2 linked regions of the Sinorhizobium sp. BG8 genome follow. The protein of the gene in region 2 interacts with the protein of the main gene of each other region in a pairwise test. Links are inferred from orthologs where the notes say so. Each region holds a gene or a part of one and is shown on either strand. Other genes may lie near its edges.

Region 1 (6,431 bases), 2.8 Mb from region 2 along the record:
TCGGTGCCGTCCTGATCGTTTCGGTCGGCCTTGGTCTCGTGGCGGTCCTCGTTCGCGAACTGATCGATGACGCGGTGGCGAGTTCCGACATCGATCCCTTGTCCGGTCTCCTCAACCGGAGAGGTTTCGCCCGGCTCGTCGCGCCCCAGCTCCAGCGGTCCGGAACCTTTCCCGGAGTTCTCGTTCTTGCCGACATAGACTATTTCAAGCGCATCAACGACAAGTTCGGGCACCATGCCGGGGACGAGGTGATCCACACCTTCGCGCAGGTATTGCGATCCCATGCGCCGAGCGAGGCGTCGGTTGCGCGCATAGGAGGCGAGGAATTCGCCGTCTACCTCCCAGTTGCCGATTGCGAGTGCGCGCGCATGTTTGCGATGAGCGTCCGCGCAACGATGGCGGAGCGCGAGTTCGGCGCGGGTCGCGCGAAATTCCGGATAACAGCGAGTTTCGGGATTGCCGTGGCGAAGCGTGGCGGCACGCTTGAAGGCACCATGAGGGAGGCAGACACCGCGCTTTACGCGGCCAAGGCCGCCGGTCGCGACCAGGTCATGATTGCCGATGTGGCGCCGACGGTCGTCAGAGGTGACTGGAATCGCGCGGCGGCCGGGTAACGGCCGCCGCGCGGAAAAACCTTGAAGCGTTCAGCGGATGCGCTTCGCTGCCGGCTCGGGCGTGAGTTCCCCGGCAAGCCGGCGATCGAGATAATCCTCGCACTCGGCGATCAGCGTCTCGACCTGGCCGTTGAAGAAGTGGTTGGCACCCGGCACGGTCCTGTGGGTGATCAGGATACCCTTCTGTGCCTTCAGCTTTTCGACGAGGCCGTTGACATCCTTTTCCGGCGCGACCTTGTCGGCGTCGCCGTTGATGATCAGGCCGGACGAAGGGCAGGGCGCGAGGAACGAGAAGTCGTAGATGTTCGGCTGCGGTGCCACCGAAATGAAACCTTCGATCTCCGGCCGACGCATCAGAAGCTGCATGCCGATCCATGCACCGAAGGAGTATCCGGCAACCCAGCAGCTCTTGGAGTCCGGATGAAGGCTCTGGACCCAGTCGAGCGCGGACGCCGCATCCGAAAGCTCTCCCGCTCCATGGTCGAACTCGCCCTGGCTCCGGCCGATGCCACGGAAATTGAAGCGAAGCGTAGTGAAGCCGCGCTTCTGGAACATGTAGAACAGCTGATAGACGATCTGATTGTTCATCGTCCCACCAAACTGCGGATGCGGGTGCAGGATGATGGCGATGGGGGCATTCTTCTGCTTGGACGGCTGATACCGCCCTTCGAGGCGACCTGCGGGTCCGTTGAAGATCACTTCAGGCATTCTTACTCCGGCAAGTTTTCGGGCCGCAAACCGATTCATTCGCTCTGGATGTCTTGACGAAACCAGTCAGCTTTCTTAGAACCTAGTTTAGAACCGTTCGAAACTGAATGTGCGCTGTCTGCGCTGCGAGTTTCGTGTCATAAGGCAAGCCCGGCGGAAATTTCAAGAAAAATGCACGCCGCCCTGACGGAAGCATGATCGGACGTATGGATCCCATGTCGAGAAAGGCTCGGACATACCTGGATTGGAACGCGACGGCACCGATTTTGCCGGTGGCGCGCGAAGCCATACTTGCCGCTCTCGATCTAGTCGGAAACCCGTCGTCGGTTCACGGCGAAGGCCGTGCGGCTCGGACGATCATCGAGGCCGCGCGCAGGGATGTTGCGGCCCTTGTCCAGGCGGAGCCGGCGAACGTCGTCTTCACCAGTGGCGCGACCGAGGCGGCGAACCTGGTGCTGACCCCCGATTTCCGCATGGGCCGGACGCCTTTGAAGATGTCGCTGCTCTACGTGTCGGCGATCGAGCATCCGGCTGTGCGCGAGGGCGGCCGATTTGCGAAGGGCGATGTTTCCGAGATTCCGGTCACATCGGATGGAGTGCTTGACGTCGCGGCCCTCTCGCGTGCACTCGAAGTCCACGACCGGGAAACCGGACTGCCGCTGGTGGCGGTGATGCTGGCGAACAACGAAACCGGTATCGTGCAGCCCGTGCGGGACGTGGCGGAACTGGTTCACCGTCACGGTGGCCTGCTGCTGGTCGACGCCGTTCAGGCCGCCGGCCGCATGAAGCTGTCGATTGCCGAACTCGGTGCCGACTTCCTGATCCTGTCCGCACACAAGCTCGGCGGACCGAAGGGTGCCGGTGCCCTGGTATCGCGCGGGGAGGTGCTGATGCCCGCGCCCCTGATCCGAGGTGGCGGCCAAGAGAAAGGCCATCGCTCGGGGACGGAAAACCTACCTGCGATCGCCGGTTTCGGAGCGGCGGCAAAATTCGCTTGCGCCGACATCGAAATGCGAAGCGAGCGCCTGGAGACGTTGCGCGCCCGCATGGAGGAGCGCATGGTTGAGCTGGCGCCCGGAATGACGATCCATGGCCGGGCACAGGAGCGACTGGCGAACACCTGCTTCTTCAGCCTCCCGGGTCTCAAATCCGAGACCGGGCAGATCGCGTTCGATCTGGAAGGTGTCGCGATCTCCGCGGGATCGGCCTGCTCCTCGGGTAAGGTCGGCGAAAGCCATGTACTGACGGCAATGGGGTTCGATGCGGGCCTCGGCGGCCTTCGCGTTTCGCTTGGCACGGACACCGCTGAAGCGGATATCGACCATTTCCTCTCTGCCTTCGAACGCGTGGTTTCGAGGCGGCGGCAGGGCGTCGCGGCGGCCTGATCGGAAAATTGCGGAAACACAAGTTTTCGCTTGCCAAGAGGTGTGAAAATGCGCCTTTGGCGCCTACATAACCGGCGGAGCAACCCGCCATTACGTTGACAAGCTGTCGGACCTTGGATCCGGCGAGATTGGAGAACGACATGCCTGCGGTGCAGGAAACGATCGATCAGGTCCGTCAGATTGACGTGGACCAGTACAAGTACGGCTTCGAAACCACCATCGAGATGGACAAGGCGCCCAAAGGCCTTTCCGAAGATATCATCCGCTTCATCTCCGCCAAGAAGAACGAACCGGAATGGATGCTTGAGTGGCGTCTGGAAGCCTATCGCCGTTGGCTGACCCTCGAGGAGCCGACCTGGGCACGCGTGGAGTATCCGAAGATCGACTTCAACGATCTCTACTACTACGCGGCTCCGAAGAACCAGACCGGCCCCAAGTCGATCGACGAGGTCGACCCGGAGCTGTTGCGTACCTATGAGAAGCTCGGGATTCCGCTGCGCGAGCAAGAGATCCTTGCGGGCGTGCAGACGTCCAAGATCGCTGTCGACGCGGTCTTCGACAGCGTCTCGGTTGTCACGACCTTCAAGGAAGAACTGAAGAAGGTCGGCGTGATCTTCATGTCGATTTCAGAGGCGATCCGCGAATATCCCGATCTCGTTAAGAAGTATCTCGGCACCGTGGTGCCGACGACCGACAACTTCTATGCGACGCTCAACTCCGCGGTCTTTACCGACGGTTCCTTCGTCTTCGTGCCGAAGGGTGTTCGCTGCCCGATGGAGCTGTCGACCTATTTCCGCATCAACGAGAAGAACACCGGCCAGTTCGAGCGCACGCTCATCATCGCCGAGGAAGGCGCCTACGTCTCCTACCTCGAAGGCTGCACCGCGCCGCAGCGCGACGAGAATCAGCTTCACGCTGCCGTGGTCGAGCTCGTGGCCCTCGATGATGCCGAGATCAAGTATTCCACCGTCCAGAACTGGTATCCGGGCGACAAGGAAGGCAAGGGCGGCATCTACAACTTCGTTACCAAGCGTGGCGATTGCCGCGGCAAGAACTCGAAGATCTCATGGACGCAGGTCGAGACGGGCTCGGCCATCACCTGGAAGTATCCCTCCTGCATCCTGCGTGGTGACAATTCGCGCGGCGAATTCTACTCGATCGCCGTCTCGAACGGCCATCAGCAGATCGACAGCGGCACGAAGATGATCCACCTCGGCAAGAACACTTCGAGCCGCATCATCTCCAAGGGCATCGCCGCGGGCTTTTCGCAGAATACCTACCGTGGCCAGGTCTCGACGCACCGCAGGGCGGAGAATGCACGCAACTTCACCCAGTGCGATTCGCTGCTGATCGGTGACAAGTGCGGGGCGCACACGGTGCCTTACATCGAGGCGAGGAACGCGACCGCGCAGTTCGAGCACGAGGCGACCACTTCGAAAATTTCGGAAGACCAGCTGTTCTACTGCCTGCAGCGCGGCATTCCAGAGGAAGCGGCGATCGCGCTGATCGTCAACGGCTTCGTCAAGGAAGTGATCCAGGAACTGCCGATGGAATTCGCCGTGGAGGCGCAGAAGCTGATCGGCATCTCGCTGGAAGGCTCGGTCGGCTGAACCCGTTTTGAAACACCGCAGCGCGGCCATGTTCCGCGCGCCATGTCCCATTCGATCCTGTTGAGGATGAAATTATCATGCTTGAAATCAAGAACCTGCACGCACGTATCGCCGAAGACGGCACCGAAATCATCCGCGGCCTGAACCTGACCGTGAAGGCAGGCGAGGTCGCCGCCATCATGGGCCCGAACGGCTCCGGCAAGTCGACGCTTTCCTACATCCTGTCCGGACGCGAGGACTACGAAGTCACCGACGGCGACATCCTCTACAACGGCGAGAGCATTCTCGAGCTCGACCCGTCCGAGCGTGCCGCCAAGGGCATCTTCCTTGCCTTCCAGTACCCGGTCGAGATCCCGGGCGTTGCCACCATGCAGTTTCTCAAGGTCGCGATGAACGAGCAGCGCAAGGCGCGCGGCGAGGACGAACTGACGACGCCGGACTTCATGCGCCGCGTCAAGGAAGCTGCCGCCGAGCTCAAGATCGAACCAGAAATGCTGCGCCGCCCGCTCAACGTCGGCTTCTCCGGCGGCGAAAAGAAGCGTGCGGAAATCCTGCAGATGTCACTGCTCGAGCCCAAGCTCTGCATTCTCGATGAAACCGATTCTGGCCTGGACATCGATGCGCTGAAGATCGTTGCCGACGGAGTGAACGCGTTGCGTTCGCCGGATCGTGCGATCATCGTCATCACACACTACCAGCGGCTGCTCGACTACATCGTGCCGGACACGGTTCATGTCCTCTACAAGGGGCAGGTCATCAAGTCCGGCGACAAGACGCTCGCCCATGACCTCGAAGCCAACGGCTATGCCGATATCATCGACGCGGCCGCCTGAGGCATCGAGAAGGAGACGCCTCCATGAATATGCAAGCAGGGATCAAACTGACGGCCGCCGAGGCGGCGCTGGTTGAAGCCTACAACGAGAAGATCGGCGACCTTCCCGGCGACGGTGCAGTCATTGCCGCGCGGGACGTGCTGCTGAGCGATCTGAAGTCCACCGGGTTGCCGACGCGCCGTAACGAGGCCTGGCACTACACGGATCTGAAAACGCTTATGCGGACGGTTCCGGAAACGAACCCGACCACCGGTGCCGTGCGGATGCCGGCGCTCGTCGATGGATCCGCGGTTCTTGCGGTTGTCAACGGGACGTCCGATCCGAAGGTCTCCTATCCGGGCTTTGACGTCCGCCCCTTCAAGGATGCGCTCGGCGACGGATCTGCGGCTCCGTTGCTCCTGGCGCATGGTGCTGACGACGCGATCGGGCGGATCAACGGCGCCTTCGTGCATGATGGCTATACGGTGGTCTTCCCGGCGGGCACGGAGCGTGACACGCCGGTCGAAATCCAGGCCGTGCAGGATTCAGGCCAGACCCACACGCGTTTTCCCGTCCACTTCGGCGCGGGCAGCAAGCTGACGGTGATCGAGCGGCACCTCGCCGCGGGCGAGTCGGCAGGGCTGGTCACGTCCGTCAGCGACATCAAGCTGGAGGATGGCGCGGAGATCACGTGGATCATCGTGCAGCAGCAGAGCAGCGCCGATACGCATCTTGGCCAGTTCAAGGTGGAACTCGGAGCCAACACCAAGCTCCGGCTTTTCATCGTCAACGCCGGCGGCAAGCTGGTGCGCCAGGAAGCGCATGTGGTCGTCTCGGGCGAAGGGTCCGACCTGACGCTTCGTGGCATCAATCTTCTCGGCGGCGAGTCCCATACGGATGTCACCTTCACGGTGGGCCACGACGTTCCTCACACGACGTCGACCGAAATCATCCGCAATGTGGTCTTCGATCGTGCCAAGGGCGTGTTCCAGGGCCAGATCCGTGTGGCGCCCGACGCGCAGAAGACTGACGCAAAGATGTCGTGCAACACGTTGCTTCTGTCGGACGAGGCGGAATTCTCGTCCAAGCCGGAACTGGAAATCTTCGCCGACGACGTTCAGTGCGGTCATGGTGCCACGGTGATCGATATCGATCACACGCAGCTCTTCTACCTCCAGGCCCGCGGAATTCCGGAAAACATCGCAAGGGCCATGCTGGTCAATGCGTTCGTTGCGGAAATCGTCGAGGAACTGGAAGACGAGCCGCTCGTCGAAGTGCTGGAAGCGCTGATTTCGGCCTGGC
Region 2 (7,747 bases):
CGCTGGCGCCTCCTCCTTGTGTTATAGATCCCGGCAACAAGGAGTGCGAAATGCCGACCCTCTTCCGGTTCCTGTTTGTCTGCGCCGTCATCGCGGGAACGATCTATGGAACCATGGTGGCGCTGGTTACGTTTGTCGAGCCCCGTCAGCGCGAGGTGACCATCCGCATTCCCGCCGAGCGCATCAATCCGCAGCCATAGGGGGCCCAATGCGAGACCTGAGCGCGGTTCATCTCGAATCCTTCCTCGAGATGATGAGTGCCGAGAGGGGGGCCGCGGAAAACACCCTGCAGTCCTATGAGCGGGACCTCGACGACGCTCGCTCCTTTCTCGGCGAAAGAGGCGTACGGCTGACGGAAGCCGGGTCTGAGGATCTGCGCGCCTATCTTTCCCATCTCGCGCGGCAGGGCTTCAAGGCGTCGTCGCAGGCGCGCAGCCTGTCGGCGCTGCGCCAGTTCTACAAATTCCTTTATGGCGAGGGCATGCGGGGCGACGATCCTACAGGCATTCTCGACGCGCCCCGCAAGGCCCGGTCGCTGCCGAAGACTCTCAGCATCGCGGATGTGACGCGATTGATCGGGCAGGCGGAGCGCGAGGCCGCCGAGCCTGGCCCGGGGCTGCTCGCGCGCCGGCGCATGCATGCGCTGATCGAAACGCTCTACGCGACCGGCATGCGCGTCAGCGAGCTCGTGTCTCTACCCGTGACGGTGCTTGCGCAGGAAGGCCGGTTCCTGGTGATCAAGGGCAAGGGCAACAAGGAGCGGCTCGTCCCGTTGTCGCGCGCGGCAAGCGCGGCCCTGGCAATCTATGGCGAGTCGCTCGCCGCCGAAAGCGAGGCGGATGGAAAACGCGAACAGAGTACCTATCTGTTCCCCTCGAACGGAAAGGAAGGGTATCTGCCGCGCCAGGTTTTCGCCCGGGAGCTGAAGGGCCTCGCATCGCGGGCGGGCATCCGTGCGGCAAGTCTTTCGCCGCACGTGCTGCGCCATGCCTTCGCAAGCCATCTGCTCCAGAACGGAGCGGACTTGCGTGCTGTGCAGGAACTGCTGGGCCATTCGGACATTTCGACAACGCAAATCTACACGCATGTGCTCGAAGAGCGCCTACATGAACTTGTTCAAAACCATCACCCCTTGCCAAGCAGGGAAAAAAGCCGGATTAGGACGCCAACGTTTCCTGGCCGAAGGACATTCTCCCAAGGTCTGGGCCAGTTGGAGCAATTGATCGGAACGCAACTCATGCATAATTACCTCGATTTCGAAAAACCCATCTCCGACCTCGAAGGCAAGATCCATGAGCTCAAGAAGCTCGCCGAGGAAGATCAGAGCATCGATACGTCGGATGAGGTTGGCCGATTGGAGGTCCGCGCCCGCGAGGCGATGGTCGATATCTATTCGAAGCTCACTCCATGGCAGAAGACGCAGGTCGCCCGGCATCCGCAGCGGCCGCACTTCATGGACTATGCAGCCGGGCTCTTCGAAGAGTTCACACCGCTCTCGGGCGACCGCAAGTTTGCAGACGACGAGGCAATCCAGGCCGGGCTCGGGCGTTTTCGCGGCCAGCCGGTCGCCATCATCGGCCAGGAAAAGGGCAACGACACCAAGTCGCGACTGAAGCACAACTTCGGCAGTGCTCGCCCGGAAGGCTACCGGAAGGCTATCCGCATTCTCGAGATGGCAGACCGTTTCGGGTTGCCGGTCGTCACGCTGATTGACACCGCCGGCGCCTATCCGGGCATCGGTGCCGAGGAACGAGGACAGGCCGAGGCGATCGCCCGGTCGACCGAAATGTGCCTCAACGTCCGCGTGCCGATCGTGTCCGTCGTCCTCGGCGAGGGCGGTTCGGGTGGTGCCATCGCGATTGCGACCGGCGACCGGGTCTACATGCTCGAACACGCAATCTACAGCGTCATCTCGCCGGAGGGGGCTGCCTCCATCCTTTGGCGTGATTCGACGCGTGCCAAGGAAGCCGCGAGCAACATGAAGATCACCGCGGAGGATCTGAGAGCCTTCGGCGTGATCGACGGCATCATCCCGGAACCCGTCGGTGGTGCGCACCGCGATCCGGAGAGCGTGATCGCCGCCACCGGCGACGTAATCGCTGGCGCTCTGAAGGATCTTTCGGCCAAGCCGGGCGACCAGTTGCGTCGTGACCGCCGCCAGCGCTACCTCAATATCGGCCGGCAGCTCTGACGGACTGACTTGCAACACGTGATCCGTTTTCGCTCCAGGCGCGAGTATGGCCAAACGTTGGCCATATTCCTGATGTCTGACCGGTAGCACCGGTCGGCGGAAGCTCCGCGAAAGGTTTGCCGGTAATACTTTGTGAAGTATAAGCAGGGTAGAATTTCCTGCCCGACACGCCGGATGAGCCGGCGGAAGCCTGTTCACATCACGGATTTTTGTAATGCGCCTGAAAGTTCTTGCCGCTGTTTCCATGATGGCCGTCGCTGCCGGTGGCTGCACAAACGACACGCTGGATACCGCGTCGGTCAACCTGAAGTCGGTTTCCAACAAGGTCGAATATCCCCTTTCGGGACAGATCGTCTCGAAGATGGCCTCGATGAACATCGACCGCGCGGCACCGGTGATGGTCCGCATCTTCAAGGAAGAAGGCACCCTCGAGGTCTGGAAGGCGAATCGCCTTGACCGGTTCCAGATGGTCAAGAGCTACAAGATCTGCGCCTGGTCGGGAAAGCTGGGTCCGAAGCAGAAGGAAGGCGACCGTCAGGCACCGGAGGGTTTCTATCCGCTCTCCAAGGCGCTGATGAACCCGCATTCGAGCTACTACCTGGCGATCAACACGGGTTTCCCGAACAATTATGACCGTGCAAACGGCTTCTTCGGCAGCAATCTAATGATCCACGGCGCCTGTTCGTCGTCGGGCTGCTACTCGATGACCGACGAGCAGATGATCGAGATTTTCGCCTTCGCGCGCGATGCGTTCAAGGGCGGCCAGCAGAACATCCAGCTTCAGATCTTTCCCTTCCGCATGACCGCGGAGAATATGGCGCGTCACCGCGACAATCCGAACATGGAATTCTGGAAGATGCTCAAAGTGGGCTATGACCACTTCGAGGTCACCAAGCGTCCGCCCGAGGTCAATGTCTGCGACAAGAAGTACGTCTTCAACCAGCAGGCAACCGAGGGCACCTTCGCCTCTGGAGGCAAGTGCCCGGCGATGTCTACCCCTGCCTCGTTGCAGATGGCGCTGGCTTCTCATCAGAAGACCTATGCCATGGAATACCAGAAGGCGATGAAGAAGTACGAGGGCACCGTCTGGCTCGAGCCGAGCGAGGCCCAGCGCAAGGCGATCGTCGCCGAGCAGCGCAAGGGTCGCGAGCTCGCCTACGCCCCGACCGGCAACTCCATCGATGCCGGCAAGCTGATGACGCTTCGCGAGATCGAGGCGGAGAAGAAGAGGGCGGAGGAAGCCGCCCAGCGCAAGATCGAAATGGCCGACCGGGCACAGAAGGCGGAGGAGGACCGCAAGGCGGCTGAACTCGCCAATCTCGCGTCCGACGTGGCCGAGGGCAAGGCGGCGGCGAAAGCCACCGGCGGGGTGCCGGTTCCGGGCGAGAACCCCACGATCGCCGGCGTCCAGGCAGAGCCCCAGCAGCCGGAAAAGAAACCCTTCTGGAAGTTGTGGTCCAAGGACACAGAGAATAACGCCGTTGCCGCGGTCGGGCCCGCGCCGGTCGATGCCGCAGCAAGCGTCGAAGCCGAGGCCCGCAGTGCCACCGCGCCGCACAGCCTGGCTGCCGAGGAAGCTTCCGCCATCGCCGAGAAGAAGCCGGCCGAGGCAAATCCTAATCCTGTTGCCGGTGCACAGCAGCAGCAGGCGGCATCCGAGGGCGCAGCCGCGGCGGTCGTTCCCGGCGAGAACGCGAATGCCTATGTTGCCCAGGCTCAGCCCGAGCAGGGCGAGAAGAAGCCGTTCTGGAAATTCTGGAAGAAATGACCGTGGGCGACCAACTCGATCGCGTCGACACCTACGACCTCAAGGGGTTGAAGTGCCCACTGCCAGTTCTGAAGACGCGTAAGAGGCTTGAGTCGATGTCCGCCGGGGCGGCTGTCTGGGTCGAGACGACCGATCCGCTCGCGGTGATCGATATTCCGCATTTCTGCAAGCAATACGGCCACGGCCTGGAGGCGTCCGAGCGCCTCGACGACGGTCACCGTTTCCTCATCCGCAAGATTGGATGAGGGGTCTACCCTCTACAGTTTGAGACCAGGTATCGCGAGGGGGTTGTCCTCGAGCGCGGACCTGTCCGGCCTGTCTATCCGGGGCTTGCCTGTAAACGCATCGAAGAGGTCGCGTACAAAGGTTTCCGGAAGGTCCTTGGTGATCAGCACCATCCGCGTGCGCCGGTCGGACGGATCCGGCCAGGCGGCGAGCCGCTCCGGAGGGTGGAACACCGTCTGCACGCCGTGAAGGATCACCGGCCGCTCCGGCTTGTCGCTGACCGCCACGATCGCCTTCATGCGAAGCAGCTTCTCCCCGTGCGCCGAGCGCAGCAGGTCGATGAACATCTCAAGCGCCATGGGATCGATCGGCCTGTCGTGGACAAGGCTGAACGAGCGTATCGTCGCGTCATGACGGGTCACGTCGTGGGCGTGCTGGTGTCCATGACCGTGGCCATGCGCGTGCCCGTGATGGTGCGCGTGCGGCTCATGCCCGTCATGATCGTGATGGTCGTCGGCGTGGTCATGGTCCGGGTGGTCATGGTCGCCATGCCCGTGCGTCGATGCCGCCTCGTCATTCAGCCAGCGCTGGACGTCAGGCGTCTTTGAGCCCGGGTCGTAGAGCCCGCATGCAAGCAGCGAGGCATGTACGGCCACCGCATCGTCGGCATCCACGATCAACGCGCGCGGATTGAGCACCGAAAGCTCCGAGAACAGTGCGGAAATCGCGTCCTTATCGGCCAGCGATTGCTTGCTCACCACGAGCCGGTCCGCGACCGCGACCTGCTTTACGGCTTCCGGATGGTTCGCGAGCGTCGACAGTCCGTTGACGGCGTCGACGACGGCAACGACGCCGTCAAGGCTGAAGCTGTGGGCAATCACCGGGTTTCCCATCACCGCCTGCAGTACCGGCGCCGGGTCCGCGAGCCCCGTGGTCTCTATGACGACGCGCTGCAAAGGGCTTATGCGGCCGGTCTGCATGCGATCCATGAGGTCGGCGAGCGTGTCGACCAGTTCGCCGCGAACCGTGCAGCACAGGCAGCCGTCGGAAAGTTCGATGATGCCGTCGCCCGAGCTCTCGACCAGCAGGTGGTCGATGCCGACCTCCCCGAACTCGTTGATGATGACGGCGGTATCTGTAAGGTCCGGATCCCTAAGCAGACGGTTGAGCAGGGTGGTTTTGCCCGCGCCCAGAAATCCGGTCACGATCGAGACGGGCACCCTCTTGTTCACGAAGGACATCGTATTACCGATCAGAAGGTCGGGCGCGGGATCGGGATGGGCACGTTCGCGGCTTCGCCGGTATCGCCCACGGAAGCCTGTTCGTTCGCCGATGCCTTGGCCACCCCGCCGCTGATAAGGCCCGCAAAGACCAGGTTCAGCGGGCGATCCAGCTCATGGATATAGGGAGAGGACAGCTTCTGGCGCCCGGCCTCGTCGCGGCCTTCGCTGCGAATTTTGGCGCCATGCTTGGAGCAGATCTCCCTAGAGATATCAGCCACTTCGATCGTATCGCCATAGGGCTGCAAGCGGCCGAGAGTCGTCGCGCCGGCTCCTCCAGCGGTCAGCCCTTTCTGCAGCATGTTCGCCGAAGCGTCGGCGCGCGCACCGAGGCTTTCTTCGCCAAGAACGACCGAAACGACGCTCCGCCCGTTGCGGGTGGCCGACGAAACCTGGTTGAAGCCGGAGGCGCAGATGAAGCCCGTCTTCATGCCATCGGCGCCATCGAAGCGACCGATCAGCATGTTGTAGTTCTTGTAGTTGCGCTTGCCCGTGGTGAACCCTTCCATGGCGAAATAGGGAGCATACTCGGGGAATTCGCGCTTGATCGTCACTGCCAGAACGGCGAGATCCCGGGCGGTGGTGTACTGGCCCTTGCCCGGCAGGCCGTTGGGATTGATGAAGTGGGAAGAGCTCATGCCGATGCGGGCTGCTTCGCTGTTCATGCGCTGGATGAAGGCCGGCTCGGAGCCGCCGACCGACTCGGCGATCGCGACCGCGATATCGTTGGCGGACTTGATCAGCATCATCTTCAGGGCGCTGTCGAGCGTCATCGCCTGGCCGGGCTTGAAGCCCATCTTGCTCGGTGGTTCGCCGGCGGCGTTCTTGGTCATGACGACCGGGCTTTGCAGCGTGATTTCGCCGGCCTTGATCGCGCGGAATACGGTGTAGGCCGTCATCAGCTTGGTCAGCGAGGCCGGATACCACTTGTGGAAGGCGTCCCTGTGCTCGATCACCTTGAGCGAGTTCACGTCGACCAGCATGCGCGGGCCAGTTTCCGCCATCACCGTCGTGGCAAAGAACGAGGCGGCCATCGCGGTCGCCGCTCCAAAGAAAGCCGCATTCCGGCGCATGAATCGTCCACTCGTCTGCAAGGGTTCTGTCCTTCGGAAATCGGCAGTTGTCTCGAAGCCTCGCCCTATTTACCCTATATGGCAGGGTGATGGCAAAGCCATCCGCCGATTCATGGCCATTTTTCTGAGGCCGCAACGACAGGAACTCCGCATGCCCGTATTGAACCGTGCCGCAGAACTTCATGACGAGATCACGGAGTGGCGCAGACACCTGCACCGGGAGCCCGAACTGATGTTCGCCGTCGAGAAGACCGCGGCCTTCGTTGCAGAGAAGCTTGCGAGCTTCGGTGTGGACGAGGTGGTCACCGGAATCGGACGGACGGGGGTCGTGGGGTTGATCAAGGGACGAGGCCCCGGCCGCACCATCGGCCTTCGCGCCGACATGGATGCCCTGCCCATTGTGGAAGCGAGCGGAAAGTCCTGGGCCTCGCAGACGACCGGCAAGATGCATGCCTGCGGTCATGACGGCCACACGGCGATGCTGCTGGGGGCTGCGAAGTACCTTGCTGAAACCCGCAATTTCGACGGCAACGTCGCCGTGATCTTCCAGCCGGCCGAGGAGGGCGGCGGCGGCGGCAACGAGATGGTCAAGGACGGCATGATGGAACGCTTCTCCATCTCCGAGGTCTACGGCATGCACAACCTGCCGGGCATGCCGGTCGGAAATTTCGGCGTAAGGGTCGGCGCGATCATGGCCGCGACCGACGAATTCGACATCACCATCAACGGGCGCGGCGGGCACGCGGCGCAGCCACACAAGACCATCGATCCGATCGTGATCGGCTCCAGCATCGTTTCGGCGCTCCAGACGATCGTCTCGCGGTCTGCGGATCCGGTTTCGTGCCTCGTCGTCTCGGTCACGAAGTTCAACGCCGGCTTCGCCCACAACGTCATTCCGGAGCAGGCGACGCTCGCCGGCACGGTGCGCACCCTCAGCAACGAGATGCGCGAGGAAGCCGAGGCGCGCATCCGCCAGATCTGCGCCGGGCTGGCAGCAGCCCACGGCGCCGAGATCGCCGTCCGGTATCACCGTAACTATCCGGTTACGGTCAACCATCCCGGAGAAACGGGGTACGCGGTCGAGACGGCGACCGAGATTGCCGGCAACGGGAAGGTCAACGCGTCCATCGATCCGATGATGGGCGGCGAGGACTTCTCCTACATGCTGCTTTCCCGGCCCGGAGCCTTCGTCTTCATCGGCAACGGCGAG

The links. The genes of interacting proteins can lie anywhere in the genome.
Region 1: the proteins of F3Y30_RS01335 (region 2) and F3Y30_RS14590 interact in binary tests that used the Escherichia coli proteins (3 or more experiments, as listed by UniProt). The link is inferred for Sinorhizobium sp. BG8 from one-to-one orthologs.

Annotation. Positions count from the first base shown.
Region 1 is NZ_CP044011.1:3,073,890-3,080,320, reverse strand. Bases 764-3,622 are described here. They hold F3Y30_RS14590 (cysteine desulfurase family protein), read left to right. Parts: upstream 764-1,537; coding sequence 1,538-2,707; downstream 2,708-3,622. Other genes in these bases: sufB (Fe-S cluster assembly protein SufB), read left to right, coding at 2,848-3,622; F3Y30_RS14595 (alpha/beta hydrolase), read right to left, coding at 764-1,322. In the rest of the region: F3Y30_RS14600 (GGDEF domain-containing protein), read left to right, coding at 1-614; more of F3Y30_RS14595, read right to left, coding at 645-763; more of sufB, read left to right, coding at 3,623-4,317; Fe-S cluster assembly ATPase SufC, read left to right, coding at 4,395-5,150; Fe-S cluster assembly protein SufD, read left to right, coding at 5,174-6,431. UniProt on the Escherichia coli protein: Master enzyme that delivers sulfur to a number of partners involved in Fe-S cluster assembly, tRNA modification or cofactor biosynthesis. Catalyzes the removal of elemental sulfur from cysteine to produce alanine.
Region 2 is NZ_CP044011.1:296,303-304,049, reverse strand. The notes cover bases 2,581-5,579. They hold F3Y30_RS01335 (sulfurtransferase TusA family protein), read left to right. Parts: upstream 2,581-3,955; coding sequence 3,956-4,204; downstream 4,205-5,579. Other genes in these bases: F3Y30_RS01325 (D-alanyl-D-alanine carboxypeptidase family protein), read right to left, coding at 5,437-5,579; F3Y30_RS01330 (GTP-binding protein), read right to left, coding at 4,217-5,425; F3Y30_RS26675 (murein L,D-transpeptidase family protein), read left to right, coding at 2,581-3,959. Also shown: F3Y30_RS01355 (hypothetical protein), read left to right, coding at 51-200; F3Y30_RS01345 (acetyl-CoA carboxylase carboxyltransferase subunit alpha), read left to right, coding at 1,238-2,191; more of F3Y30_RS26675, read left to right, coding at 2,406-2,580; more of F3Y30_RS01325, read right to left, coding at 5,580-6,498; F3Y30_RS01320 (M20 aminoacylase family protein), read left to right, coding at 6,689-7,747. UniProt on the Escherichia coli protein: Sulfur carrier protein involved in sulfur trafficking in the cell. Part of a sulfur-relay system required for 2-thiolation during synthesis of 2-thiouridine of the modified wobble base 5-methylaminomethyl-2-thiouridine (mnm(5)s(2)U) in tRNA.